Regions from separate parts of the Lelliottia sp. EB106-05-01-XG201 genome, predicted to be linked through region 4. Evidence: predicted binding sites of a transcription regulator. Region 4 holds the regulator's gene; each other region holds the start of a gene.

Region 1 (5,696 bases), 1.8 Mb from region 4:
AGTGCGCGACCGCGATCTGAGCCTCGCGGAAGACGCCGCCGAAAAAGCCGTTTCCGCGGTGCCCCTGGGTCACAGGGTGAATCTGTAAGTGAAAGAGGGCGGGAAGGTCATTCCCGCCTTTTCTTCTCTTCTTGTATGGTAGTTGATGGAAATCAAAGATGTCATACCAATTGCGTGAGATGGTCTACCTCCTCAGATTCGACGACTCCTCACTAAAATGAGCCTCCTCATGAATAATAAATTGTTGAATGCCAAAGCGTCACTTCCTGCCTACGACCGTAACAACCTGGTGCCACGCATCGTGCACCTCGGTTTCGGCGCATTCCACCGTGCCCATCAGGCGGTTTATACCGATATCCTCGCGGCTGAACACGGCAGCGACTGGGGCTACACCGAAGTGAACCTGATTGGCGGCGAACAGCAGATTGCCGATCTTAAGGCCCAGGATAATCTCTATACCGTGGCAGAAATGTCTGCCGACGCCTGGACCGCACGCGTGGTCGGCGTCGTGAAAAAAGCGCTTCACGCGCAGGTAGATGGTCTGGAAACCGTGCTGGCCGCTATGTGCGAGCCGCAGGTGGCGATTGTCTCGCTCACCATCACTGAAAAAGGCTACTGCCACGCCCCGGCGACCGGCCAGCTGATGCTCGATCACCCGCTGATCGCCGCCGATCTGCAAAACCCGCATCAGCCAAAATCTGCGCCCGGCGTAGTGGTTGAAGCCCTGGCACGCCGCAAAGCGGCAGGTTTACCGGCGTTCAGCGTGATGTCCTGCGACAACATGCCGGAGAACGGCCATGTGATGTGTAACGTCACCTGCGCCTATGCCCGCGCCGTCAACGCTGAACTGGCAGACTGGATCGAAGCGAACGTGACGTTCCCGTCGACGATGGTGGATCGTATTGTTCCGGCCGTTACCGCCGAAACGCTGGATAAAATCGAACACATTACCGGCGTGCGCGACCCGGCTGGTGTGGCCTGCGAACCCTTCCGCCAGTGGGTGGTGGAAGACAACTTTGTCGCCGGGCGTCCTGAGTGGGAAAAAGCGGGTGCCGAACTGGTGGCAGACGTGATCCCGTTCGAAGAGATGAAACTGCGCATGCTCAACGGCAGCCACTCTTTCCTCGCCTATCTCGGCTACCTGGCGGGCTATCAGCACATCAACGACTGTATGGAAGACGAGAACTATCGTCATGCCGCGCATGCGTTAATGCTGAACGAACAAGCGCCAACCCTGAAAGTGAAGGGTGTTGATCTGGCCCGTTACGCTGATTTGCTCATCGAGCGCTACAGCAACCCGGCGCTGCGTCATCGCACCTGGCAAATCGCGATGGATGGCAGCCAGAAGTTACCGCAGCGTATGCTCGATTCTGTGCGCTGGCATCTGGCGCATCAGCGCAGTTTCCCGCTGCTGGCGCTGGGCGTAGCTGGCTGGATGCGTTATGTCGGCGGCGTGGATGAAAGCGGAAACGCGATCGAAGTCTGCGATCCGCTGCTGAGCACTATTCAGGCGGCGGTTAACGGCAGCGCAGAGGGTGAAAGCCGCGTGAAAGCGCTGTTAGGTATCGAGGCGATTTTCGGCAATGAACTGCCGCTGGAAGCCCGCTTTGTGGATGCGGTCATGAGCGCGTACAAGATGTTGCTGGAGCAGGGCGCGAAGGCGACCGTGGCGCAGGTACTTTCTCAGAAGTAATCTCTTATCATGCCGCCGCGTGCGGCGGCATGTCATTGCACACTCAGTGCATGCCAAGACGAATCAGTTCAATCGGTTCGAACTTGCCTTCACAACCTTCCACTTCAACCGTTTTGCTGCGGCGAACCTGCGCGGCATCCAGACCTTCGGCATGGATAGCGCGGATAATCCCGGTGTGTCCGGTGCCGTTAATCATCACTCGGCTGCCGGTGGTAATAGCGTTGCGGTTGCGATCGTAAGTCATCATGGTTATTTCTCCTCTTCTCTACACATCACGGCTCTCTTTTTTACAGCCGCTGACGGGAGAATATAAATACGCCTCTTGCGACAACATTTTTTTGTTTTTGATCAAGCTCACACTTTTTTGTCTGCATTTTATCCGCGCTGACCCGGGCCGACGCAAATTGACAAAACGGACAATTGTTTTCGTTTATTGATAGTTCCGCCAGTGAACGGTTTAGCCTTTGTTTCAAATAGCCATGTCACTCTTAAGTCAGATAAGTAATTATTTTATTTGGATAAGGAAGGGCTTATGTACAAGAAAATATTAATGCCTGTGGACGTATTTGAAATGAACCTCAGCGATAAAGCGGTGCGCCACGCCGAGTTCCTCGCGAAGGCGGACAACGCCACCATCACCTTGCTGAACATCCTGCCGCTCAGCAGCCGTTCGTTGCTGCGCGGGTTCAACTCTGACATCAAAAAGTTTGAGGCCTATATGGTCGCTGAGTCAGAGAAAAAGATGAATGAATTAAAACGGTTATTTGATATCGCGCCAGAGAATATTCGCACCGAAGTGCGCTTCGGTAATGTTCGCGATGAGATTATCAGTATCAGTAATAAAGAGGATTATGAGGTGATTGTGATCGGCTCAAAGACGCCGGGAATATCCAGCCACTTACTCGGCTCCAATGCGGAATCCGTTATCCGTTATGCCAAAATACCGGTCTTAGTCGTACGTTAATTCGTACGCCGCATCCCGGAATATCGTCGGGATGCGGTCATGATTAATCTTCCGAAAACCAGTCGCTATTTTCCTGGCGAATAAGCTGCACCGACTCGCCAATTTCCTGCAAATGCACGGTCATCGCTTTAACGACTGCCTCACCGTCGCGCTTTTCCAGCGCGGCGAATATATCGTGGTGCTGACGCAGCAGCATTTCCGGCGGTGAGACGTGATCGAGGCTCATATAGCGCACGCGGTCCATCGTCGCTTTAATATTCTCAATGGTGTCCCACGCCAGCTGACAGTCGGCAATTTGCGCCAGCTTCTGATGGAATTCGTCGTCGAGCTGGAAAAAGTCATTCAGCTGCTTACGCTCAATCGCAATCCGCTGCTGGTGGAGATTCTGTTCCAGCAGGTAGCACTGATGATCGTCAACCAGAGATGCCGCCCGGCGCACCACCGCGCACTCGATCGCCTGACGGACGAAACAGCCGTTGCGCACCTGCGAGAGGGAAATTTTATTTACGTAGCTGCCGCGCTGGGGGCGGATCTGAATCAGACCGTTTTCGGCCAGTTTAATAAAGGCTTCACGAACCGGCTGACGCGACACGTCGAAGCGAACCGAAACCTCTTTTTCAGAGAGCGGGGTGCCTGGCGGGATCAGGCAATGAACGATATCACGCCGTAAAATGCGATAAATTTGCTGATTAACAGGCTGGGTAGGGTTCAGTTGCGATTCGGCGGCCATGGGATGTGGTTTCTCAAAGAGTTAACGCTCTAATACTACCATTCTTTTGCAGGGCATCCCATACCCGACCCGCAGGCCGGGCAGGGAAGGATCAGCCGCGATGCACGCTTAAACCGGCAAAGCTCTGGCTGACAGGCATCATTTCCACGGTATTGATGTTGACGTGTTTTGGCAGCGTCGCGACCCACCAGACGGTTTCAGTCACATCTTCCGGGGTCAGGGCCTCGGTGTTTTCATAGGTTTTACCCGCTTTCGCGTCGTCACCTTTGAAACGCACGTTGGAGAACTCGGTCCCGCCCACCAGACCCGGCTCGATATCCGTCACGCGGATCGCCGTGCCGTGCAGGTCGGTGCGCAGGTTCAGGCTGAACTGACGTACAAAGGCTTTGGTCGCCCCGTACACGTTCCCGCCCGCATAAGGCCAGCTTCCTGCGGTCGAACCGATGTTGATCACATGGCCACGATTACGTTCAACCATGCCCGGCAGCACCGCGCGGGTCATGTACACCAGACCTTTGTTGTTGGTGTCGATCATGTTTTCCCAGTCTTCCACGCTGGCTTTGTGCGCAGGCTCCAGACCCAGCGCCAGCCCGGCGTTGTTCACCAGAATATCAATGGCGCGCCACTCTGCGGGCAGGTTAGCGAGCATCTCTTCAATGGCCGCGCGATTACGCACGTCGAGCTGCGCGGTCAAAATGCTGTCGCCGAGCTCATCTTTCAGCTCCTGCAAACGCTCCTGACGACGGCCCGTTGCAATCACTTTGTGTCCGTTGGCGACGAAGCGACGCGTGATGCTTTCACCAAAACCCGCTGTTGCCCCGGTAACTAATACGATCATCTCACTGTTCCTCAACGCTTTTTGTGTTGTGTAACCATAGCATGCTGGTGGGGAGTGCGTTAAGACGACTTTTGTTACCTGACGTATGCGAAGCATTGCAGCCCGCCGCGGCCTGTCCTACTCTGGGTGGATTATTGTGTGCCCAGGAGTCAACGATGTCGGTTTCCAATCCGTTTTTTGAAGTCAGCGTATTGCCTTATCAGGCGCCTCGATTCGATCTCATCGAAGAGAGCCACTACCGCCCGGCATTTGACGAAGCGATGCGCCAGAAGCGCGCAGATATTGATGCCATTATTGCTAACGCCGCCGCACCCGATTTTGCCAATACTATTCTGGCGCTGGAAAAAAGCGGCGCGATGTTGTCCCGCGTCAGCAGCGTGTTTTTCGCCATGACCTCAGCGCATACCAACGACTATTTGCAGGAGCTCGACGAAGCGTTCTCCACCGAGCTGGCGGGGCTGTCCAACGATATCTGGCTCAATAACACGCTGTTTGCCCGCGTGGAGTCGGTATGGGAAGGGCGCGATTCGCTGGATGCGGAGTCGCGCAGGCTGGTGGAAGAGCTCCACCAGCGCTTTATTCTGGCGGGCGCACAGCTCACCGATGAACAAAAAGCGGAGCTCAAAGCGCTAAACACCGAAGCGGCGTCGCTCACCAGCCAGTTCAACCAGCGGCTGCTGGCCGCCGACAAAGCGGGCGGTCTGGTGGTGGATGATGTTCATCAGCTCGACGGCTTAAGCGAGGATGAAATTGCGACTGCCGCGCGTGCTGCCGCTGAAAAAGGGCTGGCCGATCGCTGGCTGATTCCGTTGCTCAATACCACGCAACAACCGGCGCTGGCGGCGCTTAACGATCGTCAGACGCGGGAAAATCTGTTCAAAGCAGGCTGGATTCGCACCCAAAAGGGCGACGAAAACGACACTCGCGAAATCGTGATTCGACTGGCACAACTGCGCGCCCGCCGCGCACAGCTGCTTGGGTTCGACAGCTACGCCAGCTGGAGCACCGCCGATCAGATGGCGAAAACGCCTGATGCGGCGCTGAAATTTATGCGCGGGATCGTCCCTGCCGCAAAGGCGCGTGCCGAGCGCGAACAGGCGGATATCCAGAAGGTCATTGAGGGAGACTTCAGCGTTCAGGCCTGGGACTGGGCGTACTACGCCGAGCGCGTGCGTCTGGAGAAATACGCTCTCGATGAGTCGCAGATCAAACCCTATTTTGCGCTGGACACCACTCTGCGCGACGGTGTGTTCTGGGCAGCCAGCCAGCTGTTTGGCATTCGCTTTGTCGAGCGTTTCGATATTCCGGTTTACCATCCGGACGTGCGCGTCTGGGAGATCTTCGATCATACCGGGGAAGGCATGGCGCTGTTCTACGGTGATTTTTTCGCGCGGGATTCCAAAGGCGGCGGGGCGTGGATGGGGAATTTCGTCGAGCAATCTCACGAATTCGCCGCGCGTCCGGTGATCTA
Region 2 (5,696 bases), 3.5 Mb from region 4:
TTCCTGCTGACGCCCGCAGAAAGCGCCGAGAAAATGGCACAGCTGGTGGCGATGCTCGGGCAGTTTGAGCAGCACATCGAAGACGACACGCCGCTCGCCGAGGTGCTGCCAACCATCTTCAATAAGTACCCGGTGCGCTATCGTGACTATACGATTCGCGACCTGTGCCAGGAGATGCACGATCTGTACGTCAGCTTTAACGTGAAAGATCTGCAAAAAGCGATGTTCCGCAAAGCGAGTTTGCCTGCGGTGGTGATGAATCCGCAGGATGCGAATCAGGCCTATATTCGCGGCGACGTAGAGCTGGTGCGTATCAGCGAAGCCGAAGGGCGGATCGCGGCCGAAGGCGCGCTGCCATATCCACCGGGCGTGCTGTGCGTGGTGCCGGGAGAAGTCTGGGGCGGTGCGGTGCAGCGCTATTTCCTGGCGCTGGAAGAGGGCGTAAACCTGCTGCCGGGCTTCTCGCCTGAGTTGCAGGGCGTGTACAGCGAGAAAGATGCGGACGGGATTAAGCGGTTGTATGGGTATGTTTTGAGGTAGTTCCCCCCTCACCCTAACCCTCTCCCCATAGGGGAGAGGGGATAACAACCGGCTTTTTTCACTCCGCACTCCGCCGATACATCCGCCGCGGATGACCAATCTTCCCGTACAGCATCTCCACGCTTAAAAACCCCGCATCCACGCAGTGTTCCAGATAGCGCCGGGTCGTGGTTTTGCTTAGCCCTGTTTCGTTCACCACCTCATCCACGGAAAAACAGTGCGTCGCCTTGTCGTTGAACAGGGTTTGCACCCGTGCCAGCGTGTTCTCTTCGATCCCTTTGCTCCCGCTGTCCAGGCGGTAGTTTTTCGCCTGCAGTTGATACAGGGAATCAACGTTCTGCTGATCGACAATCTTCCATACCCGCTGCTGCTCGGCGAACTGCACGAAGCGCTCCAGCGACTGGCTGAGCCGTTTCCAGGAAACAGGTTTCAGAATGTAGTCGAATGCGCCGTTGCGGATCGCCAGGCTACAGGTGTCCATGTCGCTGGCAGCGGTGATAAAGATCACCGAGCAGTTGGCATGCACCAGCAACGGGTTGCTGATCAGGGTGATGCCTTTGCCGTCCGGCAAATAGTTATCGAGCAAAATCAGCTGCGGTTGCAGGCTGGAAAGCAGGGTCTGAGCCTCGGCGAGAGAAGAGGCGATCCCCACCAGCCGCAGGCGCGGATGTTTGCTAATCAGTTCCGCGTGAAGTTGTGCCAGTTCGTTCTCATCTTCAACGATCAATACGTCGATATGTTCATGTTGCATAGTCAGTCTCTTCCAGTTCCTGAACGGGGCGCGGCGGAGTTCCCGTGGCGGGAATAAACAGCGAGAAAATCGCGCCCCGAGGCGAGTTATCGGCAACCTCTACGGAGCCGCCAGCCTGGGTGACATAGCTTTCGATCAGGTACAGGCCGATACCGTGATCGCCACGCGTTTTGGTGGTGATGCCGCGCTCAAAGATCCGCTCGCGGATCTCGGGCTTAATGCCGACGCCATGATCTGCCACTTCAATAATCAGCTCCCGATCGTTGAGCTTGATCAGCACTTCCACCGGCTCATGGGGATGCGGTGCGCGCTGGGTGGCTTCGATAGCGTTATCCAGTAAATTCCCAATGATGGAAATCAGTTCCGCTTCGAGCAGCGGAGCAAAAGGCTTGTCCATCCGACAGGCGGGATCGAAGTTCAGTTCAACGCCTTTCTCACGCGCTCGTGCCGCTTTCCCCAGCAACAGGCCGCACAGCGTCGGCGAGCTAAAGCGCGAGGAGATAAAGTCCAGCAGCTCCTGGGCATGTTCCGATTGCGCCTGAATAAAGCCAATTGCCTCTTCGTAGCGCCCCATATGCAGCAATCCTGACAGCGTCGTCATACGATTCAACTGCTCGTGGCGCATGATGCGCAGGTTATCGACGTAACGTTTGACCTGGCTGAGCTGGGCGCTCAGAGAGTCGATCTCGTTGCGATCGCGGAAGGTGATCACCCAGCCTTGCAGGGAATCCTCGAGCATGATCCGCACGCGGCTTCCGATCACCGTCAGATCGTTAAAGCGGCAGATCTCATCGTGCGTATCTTTCGCCAGCATGGTCTGCGGCGCGAAGAATGGCACCGGGGTGATGACCTGGCTAATCGGCTGCCCGCGCAGTTCCCGTGCGGGTTGCGGCAAACCAAGTAAATTACGCGCCGCCTGGTTGATCACTTCGATCCGGTAGTTATCATCGATGGCGATCACCCCTTCGTAGATCGACTCCATCATCGCTTTTTGCTGGCGTACCAGCAGGCCAATCTCGCGCGGTTCGAGGGAGAAGATCTGCTTTTTGATACTGCGGGTGAAAAACCACGAGAAGACAAACAGGGCGATCAGCAGCAGCACCGCGGCAATCAAAATGTTCACCACTTTGCTGACGGTAATGGTGTCGAGATAGCTGGTGAGATACCCGACAGAGACAATCCCTACCACTTCTCCCGCATCGTTGAAAATCGGCGCTTTGCTGCGCAACGAAATCCCCAACCCCCCCTTACGGATGGTGGTGGTGCTTTTCCCGTGCAGCACCTCCTCGTTATCCCCGCCGACCAGCGTTTTACCGATACGATCTGCAAACGCAGAATGGAACAGGTGCAGACCTTTATTGTCACCAATGACAATAAAGCTGGCATCGCTGCGCACCGCTATTTTGAACATAAATTCACGAATGGCTTTGATATCCTTTTTTTCCACCTCTTTGCGCAAGGTGGGAATAATCGCAATCTCCTCCGCCTGTATTTTGGCGCGCGTGCTCATCTCCTGATAAAGCTGCCTGCCGACGTCGACATAATAATATCCACCCAGTAATGCAAAGAGCACTGAGAAAAAGACGACCAGCGAAATAAAGAGCTTAATCTGAAACGACACTTTCATGACTATCACGGACGGTATCAACAGGGAGTGCCAATATATCATCTTTTTCCCGCTAACCACGGGCTTTGCCTGAAACTTGTGATCATTTCCACAGCGCTGATCGCAAAATAAAAATAGAAAATTCAGGCGGGTCCTAATGCTAATTTAACAATGTTATTTGTTTGTACAATCTGGAAAAGAAACCATAAAAACCACGGCAATAAATACGGCGTTAATCACATTAAATAAAAGAAACCATTAAAACCATAGAGGCCATTAAAACTTCGGTTTTAATATGCCTTTCCTCACATTAAGTAAGCCTTTGCGACTCTACGCTTAACGGACAAATAACCAAGAGGCTTAATTATGAGCACTACTGACGATTCTTTCTCTGTTACCCACGACCCGATTGATATTCAGCGGCCGTCGCTTAAAGAGCGCTGGTGGCACATTATGGATACCTGGAAAGTCGGGATCATTCCTTTGCCGCTGTTTGTGTTAGCCGGTGCGTTGATCGCCATTGATTGCCTGGGCGGTAAGTTGCCGAGCGACATCGTGGTGATGGTCGCCACCCTCGCGTTCTTCGGTTTCGCCTGCGGTGAGTTCGGCAAGCGTCTGCCGATTGTCGGCAAACTCGGTGCGGCGGCAATCTGCGCCACCTTTATCCCGTCGGCGATGGTCTATTACGGCCTGCTGCCGGACGTGGTGGTCGAGTCCACCACCAAGTTCTACAAATCCACCAATATTCTCTATCTCTACATCTGCTGCATCATTGTCGGCAGCATCATGAGCATGAACCGCACGGTGCTGATTCAGGGCTTCCTGCGCATTTTCTTCCCGATGCTGTGCGGCGAAATCGTCGGCATGATCGTTGGGATGGGCGTCGGCATGGCGCTCGGTCTTGAGCCGTTCCAGATCTTCTTCTTTATTATTCTGCCGATCATGGCGGGCGGGGTGGGCGAAGGGGCGATTCCGCTCTCCATCGGTTACGCCACGCTGCTGCACATGGATCAGGGCGTGGCGCTCGGTCGCGTTCTGCCGATGGTGATGCTCGGTGGCTTAACCGCAATCATTATCTCCGGCTGCCTGAACCAGCTTGGCAAACGCTATCCGCACCTGACCGGCGAAGGCCAGCTGATGCCAAACCGCGCTAATGCTGACGCCAACGTGTCACAACCGGCCTTCTCCGGCAAAGCGGATGTGACCACCATTGCCTCCGGTGCACTGCTGGCGGTGCTGCTCTACATGCTAGGGATGCTGGGTCACAAGCTGATTGGCTTGCCAGCACCGGTTGGCATGCTGTTTGTGGCGGTGCTTGTGAAACTCTGCAACGGTGCGTCTCCACGCCTGCTGGAAGGTTCTCAGGTGGTGTACAAATTCTTCCAGACCTCCGTGACCTACCCGATTCTGTTTGCCGTTGGCGTGGCAATTACGCCGTGGCAGGAACTGGTCAATGCCTTCACCGTCAGCAATCTGCTGGTGATTGTCAGCACCGTCTCCGCGCTGGTGGCGACCGGGTTCTTCGTCGGTAAAAAGATTGGTATGCACCCGATTGATGTCGCCATCGTCTCCTGCTGCCAGAGCGGACAGGGCGGTACTGGCGACGTGGCGATTTTGACCGCAGGCAACCGTATGAGCCTGATGCCGTTCGCCCAAATTGCTACCCGAATTGGCGGCGCGATTAACGTCTCCGTCTCGCTGCTGGTTCTGGGCAACTTCCTCGTCTAAGTCTTCAGGAAAGAATAATGAAACTCGCAAGTTTTCTGTATCAGGGTAAACGCAGCTACGGCATCGTGCAGGCCGACGGCGTGGTGGATTTAGGTCGCCGTCTGGGCGATCGCTACAGCGACCTCAAAGCGCTGTTGCAGGGTAACGGCCTGGCGGACGCCACGCGTTATCTCAACGACGCCGTGGATATTCCGATGAGCGCTATCACCTTTTTGCCGGTGATTGAGCAGCCGGAAAAAATCCTCTGTGTGGGCATGAACTACGCCGACAAACGCAAAGAGTTTGACCAGCACAACCCGGCCCCGACGCTCTTCGTTCGCTTTGCGGATTCACAGACCGGTCACAATTCGCCGGTGCTCAAACCGCGCCACTCCTGTGAATTTGACTACGAAGGCGAGCTGGCGGTGATCATCGGCAAAGGCGGCGAGAACATCCGTCGTGAAGACGCCCTGCGTCACGTCGGCGGCTACAGCTGCTACATGGACGGTTCCGCCCGCGACTGGCAGCACACCTGGTTCACCGCCGGAAAAAACTGGCGGCAGACCGGCGCGTTCGGCCCGTGGATGGCCACCGCCGATGAGATCCCGGACCCGCACAGTCTGGCGATCCGCACCTGGCTCAATGGCCGCATGGTGCAGGAAGACAACACCAGCAGCATGATCCACAAGGTCGCGGAGCTGATCGAATACATCAGTACCTTTACCCGCCTCAGCCCAGGCGACGTGATCATCACCGGATCGCCGGGCGGCGTGGGTAAAAAACGCAACCCGCCGCTGTTCATGAAAGAGGGCGATCGTATTGAGGTGGAGATCGAAAACATCGGTCATCTGAGCAATGTGATCATGGAAGCACCCGCGCAAACCCTGGCGGCAGCGCACTGATTAAGGCGGCAGTATGCACTCGCAACTCCCTATCGACTTTCGCCATACGATTGTCGCGCAACACCCGGAACGCTTAAGCCAGATTCGCTATCTGCTGGCGGACAGCGGCCTGGGGCTGGACAACGACATCACGCTGTTTGTGGAGGCCTGGTCCGGCACGCAGTTAGTGGGATGCGCAGGGCTCGCTGCC
Region 3 (5,696 bases), 3.6 Mb from region 4:
ATCCCCCAGAGCGTGAATAAAGGCGCTCAACGGCCCCAGATGTTCGAAATAATCGCAACGATCGGGGATCACCAGCAGGCGCAGTTCCGTCAGGCGCCGATGGTGCGCCAGCCAGCGAATGCTGTGTTTGATCTGCGGGTTTTCGCGCCCGGTCAGGAAACGGTGATGTTCGTTATTCCACGCTTTCAGATCCAGCATTGCGCCATCCAACACCGGCAGCAGTTTTTGCCAGCCGGTTTCACTCAGCAGACCGTTACTGTCCACCAGACAGGTGAGATGCTTGAGCTTTTCATCCGCCTTGACGGCACTGAACAGCGCCACCAGAAACGGCAGCTGGGTGGTGGCTTCCCCACCGCTGACGGTGATCCCTTCGATAAACGGCGCGACCTTGCGGATCTGCCCGAGGATCTCCTCCACGCTAAAGCGGTGCGCCATCGGCGTGGACTGCTGCGGGCAAACGTGCAGGCAGGTATCGCACTTCTGGCAGTCGCTCTCCTGCCACCACACCCGCCCGGCCTGAAGGGTCAGGGCATCGTTCGGACAGTGGACCACGCAGTCGCCGCAGTCATTGCAGCGCCCGATGGTCCATGGGTTGTGGCAGGTTTTGCAGCGCAGATTACACCCCTGCAGGAACAGCGCCAGGCGGCTGCCCGGCCCGTCCACGCAGGAGAAGGGGATAACCTGACTAACTAAAGCGCATCTGCTGTTCATGGCTAATCACGCGCGGCTGACGTTCAAGGATACGGGTATTGCGTGCGGCCTCTTCGCCCAGCCACGTGGTGTTGGTGCGAGAGCCCTCGGCGCGGTATTTCTCAAGATCCGACAGACGCACCATATACCCGGTGACGCGCACCAGATCGTTCCCGGCGACGTTGGCGGTGAACTCGCGCATCCCGGCTTTAAACGCCCCGAGACAGAGCTGAACCACCGCCTGCGGGTTACGCTTGATGGTTTCGTCCAGGGTCAGGATATCGCTGATGCCCGAATGATAATGTTTGTGATGCGGCGCGACGGCCAACAGATGGCTGATCGGGTCCGGCTCGTCGCCGTACGGCAGACGCGCTCCCGGCGTGGTGCCGGAATCTGAGCTGATTCCGGACTGGGCATGCAGCATCGCACGCTGCTTCCAGCCGTGTTTCACCGACGTGTTTTTAACAAACGCTGCCAGCTGTTCGCTGATGCGATACCCCAGCGCATTGGCCCGATCGTCTTTGCCGTAACGCCCATCCAGCCCGGCTTTCTCGCACAGGGTATTCACCGCTTCGGCCAGGCCGTACATGCCAAACATCGGCACAAAACGATCCGCTTCAATCAGCCCCTCTTTCACCAGGAAGCTATTCTCAAAGAAGCCGGATTCCTGATAAAGGAAATCACAGCGCGCATCAATGATGGCGATCTGCTGCTGGCAGTAGTGCGGTAGCGTGCGGGTAAAGAAATCTTCCACCGATTCGCTGCTCTCGGCGATGGCCTTGAGATTGAGGCGAACCAGGGTGCTGCCACCGCCCGCCAGCGGCAGGGAGTTGTAACAACTCACCACGCCATAACGACCTTTTGTGAAAATTTTATCATTCACCGGACCGTTAGAAATATGCGGTTTACTGCACTCGCAAATATTTTTTGCGACGCTTAACAGCAAATCGTCCGGCGTGATTTCCGGGTCGTAGATGAAAGTGAGATTCGGTGCAACCTGCTTCAGCTCTGCATCTGCGCGTAAAATAGCGCGCGTGACGGGGGTATCGGCAGGGCCGATGTTGGCGTGCATGAAGGCGTCGGGCAGAGTGCGATCGAGGTAACGCCAGAAACGTTTTATTCGGCTATCGATTTCGTCTTGTGTTAGAATTCTAACATAGGGTTGCAGCAGTGCGTCGAGATGGCCGAGAAACACCGGCATCGATGTGACGGATGGAACATGGTGGTAGAGGATAGTCAGTAGTGACAGAGCGTCATCGAGATCTTTCGCCCCTTCCAGCTCTAACCACTCTGAGCCGTTTGCCAGGAATTTGGCGTAGTCCGGCAGAACGTAGCGCGGTTTGTAAGGCGCATGACCTTCAAACATGTCGCAGATAAAGCCCTCGTCCAGTGCGGCGCGCGCCGTGGCTGAAAGCGTGGGATAGGGCAGATTGTTTTCCGCTTCCAGCGCCAGAAAATGGCGTTTCTGCTCAGGCGTCAGTACCGGGCTTATCACAATTTGCTGGCAACGTTGTTGCATGGCATCGAGACCGGAGGTGGACATGTTCGCTTCCTTTTATTCTGCGGATGATGGGCAGATTGTAGAAACTCATCGTGCGAAGGCATTTGATCCGACGCGGGTGATTGCTGTTTTAGCCAGCAGTTTGAAGAGTAAAGTTTGAAGTTGATCTCATTACAGTAATGCAAATTTGTACGCAGTTTTCATTAACTGTGATGAATGTCGAAGTGTGAATGCGGGTGAATGTTAGAATACTCACAGACCCGCACGGTGAAAATTTATACGGCGAAGCCGTTGGAGAATGTTATGACCGATTTAACCGCAAGCAGCCTGCGCGCGTTGAAACTGATGGACCTGACCACCCTGAACGATGACGACACCAATGAAAAAGTGATCGCATTGTGCCATCAGGCGAAAACGCCGGTAGGCAATACCGCTGCTATCTGTATCTACCCACGTTTCATCCCGATTGCCCGTAAAACGCTGAACGCGCAGGGCACGCCTGACGTGCGTATCGCGACGGTGACCAACTTCCCGCACGGTAACGACGACATCGACATCGCGCTGGCTGAAACCCGCGCGGCAATCGCTTACGGCGCAGATGAAGTGGACGTGGTCTTTCCGTACCGCGCGCTCATCGCCGGTAACGAGCAGGTCGGTTTTGACCTGGTGAAAGCCTGTAAAGATGCCTGTGCAGCGGCTAACGTGCTGCTGAAAGTGATCATCGAAACCGGCGAGCTGAAAGAAGAAGCCCTGATTCGTAAAGCGTCTGAAATCTCTATCAAAGCTGGTGCGGATTTCATCAAAACCTCTACCGGGAAAGTGCCGGTCAATGCGACGCCAGAAAGCGCGCGCATCATGATGGAAGTGATCCGCGACATGGGCGTTTCCAAAACCGTTGGTTTCAAACCGGCGGGCGGCGTGCGTACTGCCGAGGACGCGCAGCAGTTCCTGGCGATCGCTGACGAACTGTTTGGCGCCGACTGGGCAGATTCCCGTCACTACCGCTTCGGCGCATCCAGCCTGCTGGCAAGCCTGCTGAAAGCGCTGGGTCACGGCGATGGCAAGAGCGCAAGCAGCTACTAAGTCTTTTATTGCCGGATTTGTAGCGGCGTAGGCCGGATAAGGCGCAGCCGCTATCCGGCATCAATACGACAGCCGGGTGGCGCGTTGCTCACCCGGCCTACAACGGCCTTCTACTCTTTTCCCCTGGGGGTTACCGTGTTTCTCGCACAAGAAATAATTCGTAAAAAACGTGATGGTCATGCATTAAGCGACGAAGAAATCCGCTTCTTTATCAACGGTATTCGCGACAACACCATCTCTGAAGGGCAGATTGCCGCCCTGGCGATGACCATTTTCTTCCACGATATGGCGATGCCGGAACGTGTATCGCTGACCATGGCGATGCGGGATTCAGGGACCGTCCTGGACTGGAAAAGCCTTAACCTCAACGGCCCGATTGTGGACAAACACTCCACCGGCGGCGTGGGCGATGTGACTTCTCTGATGCTCGGCCCAATGGTCGCAGCCTGCGGCGGTTACATCCCGATGATCTCTGGCCGCGGTCTGGGCCATACGGGCGGTACGCTCGACAAACTGGAAGCCATTCCGGGCTTCGATATCTTCCCGGATGACCAGCGCTTCCGCGACATTATTAAAGACGTTGGTGTGGCGATTATCGGCCAGACCAGCTCTCTTGCTCCGGCGGATAAACGTTTTTACGCCACCCGCGACATCACCGCGACCGTCGATTCTATTCCGCTGATCACCGCCTCGATCCTCGCTAAAAAGCTGGCCGAAGGTCTGGATGCACTGGTGATGGACGTGAAAGTGGGTAGCGGCGCGTTTATGCCGACCTATGAACTCTCTGCGGCACTGGCCGAAGCGATCGTTGGCGTCTCCAACGGCGCAGGCGTGCGCACCACCGCGCTGCTGACCGACATGAACCAGGTCCTGGCCTCCAGCGCCGGTAACGCCGTCGAAGTGCGCGAAGCCGTGCAGTTCCTGACCGGCGAATACCGCAACCCACGTCTGCTCGACGTCACCATGGCCCTGTGCGTGGAGATGCTGATCTCCGGCAAGCTTGCCAAAGACGACGCCGACGCGCGCGCGAAACTGCAGGCGGTGCTGGATAACGGTAAAGCGGCGGAGATCTTTGGTCGCATGGTTGCGGCGCAAAAAGGCCCAACCGATTTCGTCGAAAACTACGCGAAATACCTGCCGACCGCGACGCTGAGCAAAGCGGTGTACGCCGATGCGGAAGGGTTTGTTTCCGCGATGGACACCCGCGCGCTGGGTATGGCTGTCGTCTCGATGGGCGGCGGACGTCGTCAGGCATCGGACACCATTGATTACAGCGTCGGCTTTACCGATATGGCGCGTCTGGGCGACAGCGTTGACGGACAGCGTCCGCTGGCGGTGATCCACGCCAAAGACGAAGCCAGCTGGCAGGAAGCGGCGAAAGCGGTGAAAGCGGCCATTAAACTTGACGACACAGCTCCCGAAACCACACCAACCGTCTATCGTCGTATCACCGAATAGCGGTATACTGATCTGATCGGTTTTTTATGAATTTTTGAAGCACATAAGTACGGAGAACATATGAAACGTGCATTTATTATGGTGCTGGACTCATTCGGCATCGGCGCTACAGAAGATGCAGACCGCTTTGGTGATGTCGGTTCCGACACCATGGGCCATATCGCAGAAGCTTGTGCGAAAGGCGAAGCGAACAATGGCCGCCAGGGCCCACTGACTCTGCCAAACCTGACCCGTCTGGGTCTGGTGAAAGCGCATGAAGGTTCGACAGGTAAAGTGGCTGCCGGCATGGACGGCAACGCAGAAGTGATCGGCGCATACGGCTGGGCGCACGAGCTCTCTTCCGGTAAAGACACCCCGTCTGGTCACTGGGAAATCGCCGGTGTTCCGGTTCTGTTCGACTGGGGCTACTTCTCCGATCACGAAAACAGCTTCCCGCAGAAACTGCTGGATAAGCTGGTTGAGCGCGGCAATTTGCCGGGTTACCTCGGTAACTGCCACTCTTCCGGTACCGTGATTCTGGATCAGCTCGGCGAAGAGCACATGAAAACCGGCAAGCCGATTTTCTACACCTCCGCTGACTCCGTGTTCCAGATTGCCTGCCACGAAGAGACGTTCGGTCTGGACCGTCTGTACGAGCTGTGCGAAATCGCGCGCGAAGAGCTGACCGAAGGCGGCTACAACATTGGCCGCGTCATCGCACGTCCGTTTATCGGCGACAAGCCGGGCAACTTCCAGCGTACCGGCAACCGTCACGATCTGGCCGTTGAACCGCCAGCCCCGACCGTGCTGCAGAAACTGGTTGATGAGAAAGCGGGCGAAGTGGTTTCCGTCGGTAAAATCGCGGATATCTACGCCAACTGCGGCATCACCAAAAAAGTGAAAGCTACCGGTCTGGACGCGCTGTTCGACGCGACCATCAAAGAGATGAAAGAAGCGGGCGACAAGACTATCGTCTTCACCAACT
Region 4 (5,696 bases):
TCGCCTATATGCACTACGGCGTGACGCCGGATATTCTCACCAGTGCCAAAGCGCTCGGCGGCGGTTTCCCGGTAAGCGCGGTGTTGACCACGCAGGAGATCGCGTCGGCCTTCCACGTCGGTTCGCATGGTTCTACCTACGGCGGCAACCCGCTGGCGTGCGCTATCGCCGGGGCGGCGTTTGATATCATCAATACCCCTGAAGTGCTGAACGGTGTGAGCGCGAAGCGTGAGCAGTTTGTGCAGCATCTTCAGCAGATCGACGCCCAGTATGATGTGTTCAGCGATATTCGCGGCATGGGGCTGCTGGTTGGTGCGGAGCTGAAACCGCAGTACAAAGGCCGCGCGCGTGATTTCCTCCACGCCGCTGCCCACGAAGGGGTGATGGTGCTCAATGCGGGGCCAGACGTGATGCGCTTTGCGCCGTCGCTGGTGGTGGAGAGCCAGGATATCGACGACGGCATGAACCGTTTTGCGAGTGCAGTGAAGAAGATCGTTCAGGTTTTGTAGGCCGGGTAAGGCGAAGCCGCCACCCGGCAAAACTCACGACTCTTTGCGCCGCAAAATCCGCGTCAACCAAATCCCGTGATGCGGACGCTGACGCCATGCCACCGACGAAATGGTGTGCATGGTGTTCAAATGCCCTAATACGCGCTGTAAATGCTGCTCGAGGGTGCTCATCGGCCCGTGGGTCAGCGTCTCTGGCGCTTCCAGAATGTTCGAATCCCCCGATTCTCCCGGCGCGTCGTACTCCAGACGCTGTTGACAGCGCTGCAATGCAATTTCACACGACTGCAAATACCGCTGCGCCAGATCTGGCGTCAACATGGTGTGCTCGCGCGCCAGCGTGGTCATGGCGTTGATATGCTCGACGATAAACTGGCTGTGCGTCACCCACAGCTTCATATCCGCCAGATAGTGCGAGTTAAAGCCCGGCTCCTGCATCGCCTGGTTCAGCGAGTTAAACAGGGCGTTGTGCGCCTGGTTGACCTTCATGCGCTGATAGGCCAGCGGCGAGGCTTTGGGATCGTCGCTCAGTATCAAACGAATCGCCTGCTGATCGGCTTCGAGCGCATCGTGGGCGTTCTGGCGTAACAAGCCGCTTTGCCATTGCGGCCACAGCCAGACCATGCCGCCGAAGGCGATCAAACAGCCAATAAGCGTATCCACCAGCCGCGCGACAATGTACTGCTCGCCGTTCAGGGTCAGGAGTTGCAGGGTATATACCGCCGTCACCGTAAACCCGACCATCGCCCAGCCGTAGTTTTTACGGATGATCAGATAGCCCACGAGCGTAATCACCAGCATTCCCGCCAGGGTGTAGCCGTCGGGAACGTGGAAGTGCAGCGTCACCCCGGCAATCACTAACCCGGCAAAAGTCCCGAGCGCCCGGTGAAGAATGCGCACTCGCGTGGCGCCATAGCCGTTCTGGGTGACAAACAGCACGGTCATGAGGATCCAGTAGGGCTTCGGTAAGTGCAGCGCGACACCCATCAGGCTCGCCACGCTGAGCATGACGCTGATGCGCGCGGCGTTGCGCAGGGCGGAGGATTTCAGCGACAGATAGCTTTTCAGCGCAGGCAGCAGCGGCAGACGTTTTTGCTTATCGGCCATCAGGTCGCGGGAGTAGAGCGGGCGCTGGGTGCGCAGCACGCGCGCGATGCGGCTAAAGTGCCATGCGCAGAACTGCCCGACCGGGTTATCCGGATGCTGGCGCGCGATTTTCTCCAGCGCTCCCAGCTGTTTATCCATGGTAAAGCGCGTCGGGTAGCGATGATACAGAATATCGTCCGCCAGCACGCGCAGGCGAGCCGCGACCGTCTGGGCGTTCCAGCGGATCACCGCCTCGGCGTGGCTGCGCTCCACCAGCTTTTGCACCTCCTGCGGGTGATGCAGGCTGACGGAGATATGCTCCTGCAGATCCAGCCCGACCTGGAAGACGCGCAGCAGGCGTTTGTATTCATGATTTTTATTGGCCGCCAGCATGTGCAGCTGCTGATAACACTGGCTGATGAGATCGACCACTTTTTGCTGGCGCGACAGCAGCGGCGGCAGGGACTTTTCCGGGTCCGTGTGCTGCGTCAGCAGGGTGTATTTGGCTTCGCAATATTCGGCGAGCTGGACGTAGAGCAGGCTCAGGGATTCGCGCAGCGGTTGCTCTCGCCACATCCAGAACCAGAACCAGTTAAACAGCCCGTACCACAGCGTGCCGGCGGCATAGATCAGCAGCGGCTCCCAGACGGGCATATTTCCGGCGAGACTCAGCGTGAAAATGGCGGCAATGAGCGATGCGGGCAGCAGGCGGGCGTGAAGCGCGCTGATCTCCGCCGTGACGCCCAGCGTCATCGCCAGCACGGTCAGAATGAGCGGCAGCGGGATATCGCGCGCCAGCAGCAGCTGCACGGCGAGGCTACATCCGGCAAACAGGCAGCCGCCGATAATCAGACGTTTGAAAAAGCGTTTGTGGGGAGTATCGAGACCGGCAATGTTGCAGCAGGCGGGGACGAGAGAAAACAGCAGCCCCTGTTGCAGATGGCCCAGGATCAAACCAACGGCCACGGGAAGACATAACACCAGAGTTTGACGTAGTGCGTAGTTAACTTCCGGGTGATAAATCAGCCTGCGCCACATAGTCGTCAGAGACAAAAACGGCGTGACATCTTGCGATGGCACGCCGGATTTTGCGGAATTAACGGGTCCCGTAGACCACGATAGTTTTACCGTGAGCGGAGATCAGGTTTTGATCTTCCAGCATTTTCAGGATACGACCTACGGTTTCGCGAGAACAGCCCACGATCTGACCAATTTCCTGACGGGTAATTTTAATTTGCATACCGTCCGGGTGGGTCATGGCGTCAGGTTGTTTCGCCAGGTTCAGCAGCGTCTGCGCGATGCGACCGGTGACGTCCAGGAAGGCGAGGTTGCCCACTTTCTCGGAAGTGACCTGCAGGCGGCGAGCCATCTGCGAAGAAAGGCGCATCAGGATGTCCGGGTTCACCTGGATCAGCTGACGGAATTTCTTGTAGGAGATCTCAGCGACTTCACACGCGGTTTTCGCACGCACCCAGGCGCTACGTTCCTGGCCTTCTTCAAACAGGCCCAGTTCACCGATGAAATCGCCCTGGTTCAGATAAGAAAGGATCATCTCTTTCCCTTCTTCATCTTTGATCAGCACTGCCACCGAGCCTTTGACGATGTAATACAACGTTTCCGCTTTTTCACCCTGGTGAATCAGCGTGCTCTTCGATGGGTACTTATGAATGTGGCAATGAGACAAGAACCATTCGAGAGTCGGGTCTGTTTGCGGTTTGCCAAGCACCATGCGCTGTTATCCTCTGTTATAAGCTGTCTCAGAGTCAAAATCGCATCCTGACTCTGGGGTTGCAATCGAATTCTTACCCGTACCTGGGAAGTGGCTGTCGCACTGTTCGCAGCCAGTAAAGTTTGATGTCCTCTGCATACATGTGTAACGTCAATGTATTACTGTAGCATCGAGACTGTTTTAGCATAGCTTTAGCCGCGTGTCTCCTGGTGTCTCGCTTCAGCATGATGCAGGTCGCCTTCCGTTGCGAGAATTGTAACGCACGCGTAATCTGTTCATAAAAATGCAACTTCGGAGTTAATAAAAATGCAAGCGCGTGTGAAATGGGTTGAAGGTTTAACGTTCCTTGGCGAATCCGCTTCAGGGCACCAGATTTTGATGGACGGTAACTCCGGAGATAAAGCGCCAAGCCCGATGGAAGTGGTGCTGATGGCGGCTGGCGGGTGCAGCGCAATTGACGTGGTGTCGATTCTGCAAAAAGGCCGTCACGATGTGACCGACTGCGAAGTGAAGCTGACCTCAGAGCGTCGCGAAGAAGCGCCGCGTCTGTTTACGCATATCAATCTGCATTTTATTGTCACCGGTAAAGAGCTGAAAGATGCCGCGGTGTCCCGCGCGGTGGATTTGTCTGCGGAGAAGTACTGCTCTGTGGCGCTGATGCTGGAAAAAGCGGTGAAGATTACCCATTCGTATGAAGTGATTGACGCTTAATTCGTTGGCGGGTGGCGCTTCGCTAACCCGCCCTACGTTCGTGCTTTTGTAGGCCGGATAAGCGCAGCGCCATCCGGCATCAAACCTCAGGCGATCTTCTTGCCTTCCATCAACCGCTGCACCAGCGGCATCATGATCAACTCCATCGCCAGCCCCATCTTCCCGCCCGGCACCACCAGCGTATTGATATGCGAAATGAATGAGCCCTGCAGCATCGCCAGCAGCCACGGGTAATCGATGCCTTCCAGGTTACGGAAATGGATCACCACAAAGCTTTCATCTAGCGAAGGAATGGTTTTCGCCGCAAACGGGTTAGAGGTGTCGACTGTCGGAACGCGCTGGAAGTTGATGTGGGTGCGGGAAAACTGCGGCGTCAGGAAGTTAATGTAATCCTCCATCGAACGCACCACCGAATCCATCACCGCTTCGCGCGAATGGCCGCGCTCGCTCATGTCGCGGGTCAGCTTTTGAATCCACTCCAGATTGACAATCGGCACCACGCCGACCAGCAGATCCACGTGGCGCGCCACGTCATGCTGCGGCGTCACCACGCCGCCGTGCAATCCTTCGTAAAACAGCACGTCAGTCGGCTCCGGCAGGGGCTGCCACGGAGTAAATGTGCCTGGTACCTGATTCCAGGGTACCGCTTCGTCGTAGGTGTGCAGGTACTTGCGCGACTGGCCTTTGCCCGTGTGGCCGTAGTCCTGAAAGGTTTGTTCCAGCAGGCCAAAGTCGTTGGCGTCTGGCCCGAAGTAGCTGATGTGCTTGCCTAAATCGCGGGCTTTGCGGATAGCCATGTCCATTTCAGGACGGGTGAAGCGATGAAAGCTATCGCCCTCCACCTCGGCCGCGCGCAGGTTGAGCTGCGCGAAGATCTTGCGAAAAGCGAGGCTGGTGGTGGTGGTTCCCGCACCACTCGAACCCGTGACGGCAATAACCGGATGTCTGGCGGACATAGCAACTCCCTGAATGGAAAGATGGAACAATCAACCGCGAAACTGATTGCGCGGCATGATGTTGACCGTTTCGTGCAGTTCAGACCACACCAGTAACACCTCGCCGCTTTGTAGCTGCCGTTTGACATCGGCGACCTTTTGTTCGAGCGAACGCTCATGTTCACCATAATCGGTGCCTTCGCGTAATACAAAGCTTTCAATCAGGCTATCCAGCGTTTCGGGAGCCAGATCCTGCCAGGGAATCATCATTTTACTCTCTCCAGAAAAGGGGTTAACCAGTCAGGGATGCGCGATTCCAGCCACATTTTCGGGCGACGCAAGGTGCCGGTGATAAAGCCGACGTGGCCGCCGTGTTCCGTCAGTTGATACTGCACGTTCGCCGGCAGATGTTCCGGCGCGGGAATGGAGTGATGATCCATAAAGGGATCATCCTTCGCATGGATGATCAGCGTCGGTTTGGTGATCTGGTTCAGCAGCGGCATGGCGCTACACTGACGATAGTAGTCGATCGCGTCGGCAAAGCCGTGGATCTTCGAGGTGATCATATCGTCAAACTCGCGCAGGCGACGCATCCGCTTCAGCTGTTGCAGGCTGATCGGCAGGGTATCGGGATAGGCTTTCAGCTTACGCGCGGCGTTGGCTTTGAGCAGGTTCAGCAGGTAGCGCTGATAGACTCGTGAAAAGCCCTTTTCCATATGATAGCTGCAC

What was found. The regulator CRP, encoded in region 4, controls carbon source genes, mostly activating them, when cyclic AMP is high. The targets are predictions, from matches to a motif close to ATGTGANNNNNNTCACAT.
Region 1: ydfZ (putative selenium delivery protein YdfZ) is a predicted target of CRP. The motif match lies at 2,036-2,053, and genes of this name have one in related genera.
Region 2: AC3WS9_RS03900 (2-hydroxycarboxylate transporter family protein) is a predicted target of CRP. The motif match lies at 3,122-3,139, and genes of this name have one in related genera.
Region 3: deoC (deoxyribose-phosphate aldolase) is a predicted target of CRP. The motif match lies at 2,346-2,363, and genes of this name have one in related genera.

What each region holds. Positions count from the first base shown of each region.
Region 1 is NZ_JBYTDV010000001.1:2,516,559-2,522,254, reverse strand. It holds gene AC3WS9_RS11835 (MFS transporter) at 1-88, shown strand, start outside; gene AC3WS9_RS11830 (mannitol dehydrogenase family protein) at 230-1,693, shown strand; gene ydfZ (putative selenium delivery protein YdfZ) at 1,737-1,940, opposite strand; gene AC3WS9_RS11820 (universal stress protein) at 2,226-2,657, shown strand; gene AC3WS9_RS11815 (GntR family transcriptional regulator) at 2,701-3,387, opposite strand; gene ydfG (bifunctional NADP-dependent 3-hydroxy acid dehydrogenase/3-hydroxypropionate dehydrogenase YdfG) at 3,479-4,225, opposite strand; gene dcp (peptidyl-dipeptidase Dcp) at 4,381-5,696, shown strand, end outside.
Region 2 is NZ_JBYTDV010000001.1:827,615-833,310, forward strand. It holds gene AC3WS9_RS03885 (ornithine decarboxylase) at 1-540, shown strand, start outside; gene AC3WS9_RS03890 (response regulator) at 599-1,291, opposite strand; gene AC3WS9_RS03895 (ATP-binding protein) at 1,281-2,918, opposite strand; gene AC3WS9_RS03900 (2-hydroxycarboxylate transporter family protein) at 3,264-4,625, shown strand; gene AC3WS9_RS03905 (fumarylacetoacetate hydrolase family protein) at 4,643-5,506, shown strand; gene citC ([citrate (pro-3S)-lyase] ligase) at 5,520-5,696, shown strand, end outside.
Region 3 is NZ_JBYTDV010000001.1:728,943-734,638, forward strand. It holds gene AC3WS9_RS03440 (YjjW family glycine radical enzyme activase) at 1-711, opposite strand, end outside; gene AC3WS9_RS03445 (YjjI family glycine radical enzyme) at 686-2,233, opposite strand; gene deoC (deoxyribose-phosphate aldolase) at 2,495-3,274, shown strand; gene deoA (thymidine phosphorylase) at 3,410-4,732, shown strand; gene deoB (phosphopentomutase) at 4,793-5,696, shown strand, end outside.
Region 4 is NZ_JBYTDV010000001.1:4,324,827-4,330,522, reverse strand. It holds gene argD (bifunctional acetylornithine/succinyldiaminopimelate transaminase) at 1-509, shown strand, start outside; gene AC3WS9_RS20315 (YccS/YhfK family putative transporter) at 543-2,630, opposite strand; gene crp (cAMP-activated global transcriptional regulator CRP) at 2,689-3,321, opposite strand; gene AC3WS9_RS20305 (OsmC family protein) at 3,628-4,032, shown strand; gene AC3WS9_RS20300 (phosphoribulokinase) at 4,119-4,988, opposite strand; gene AC3WS9_RS20295 (YheU family protein) at 5,019-5,237, opposite strand; gene AC3WS9_RS20290 (hydrolase) at 5,234-5,696, opposite strand, start outside.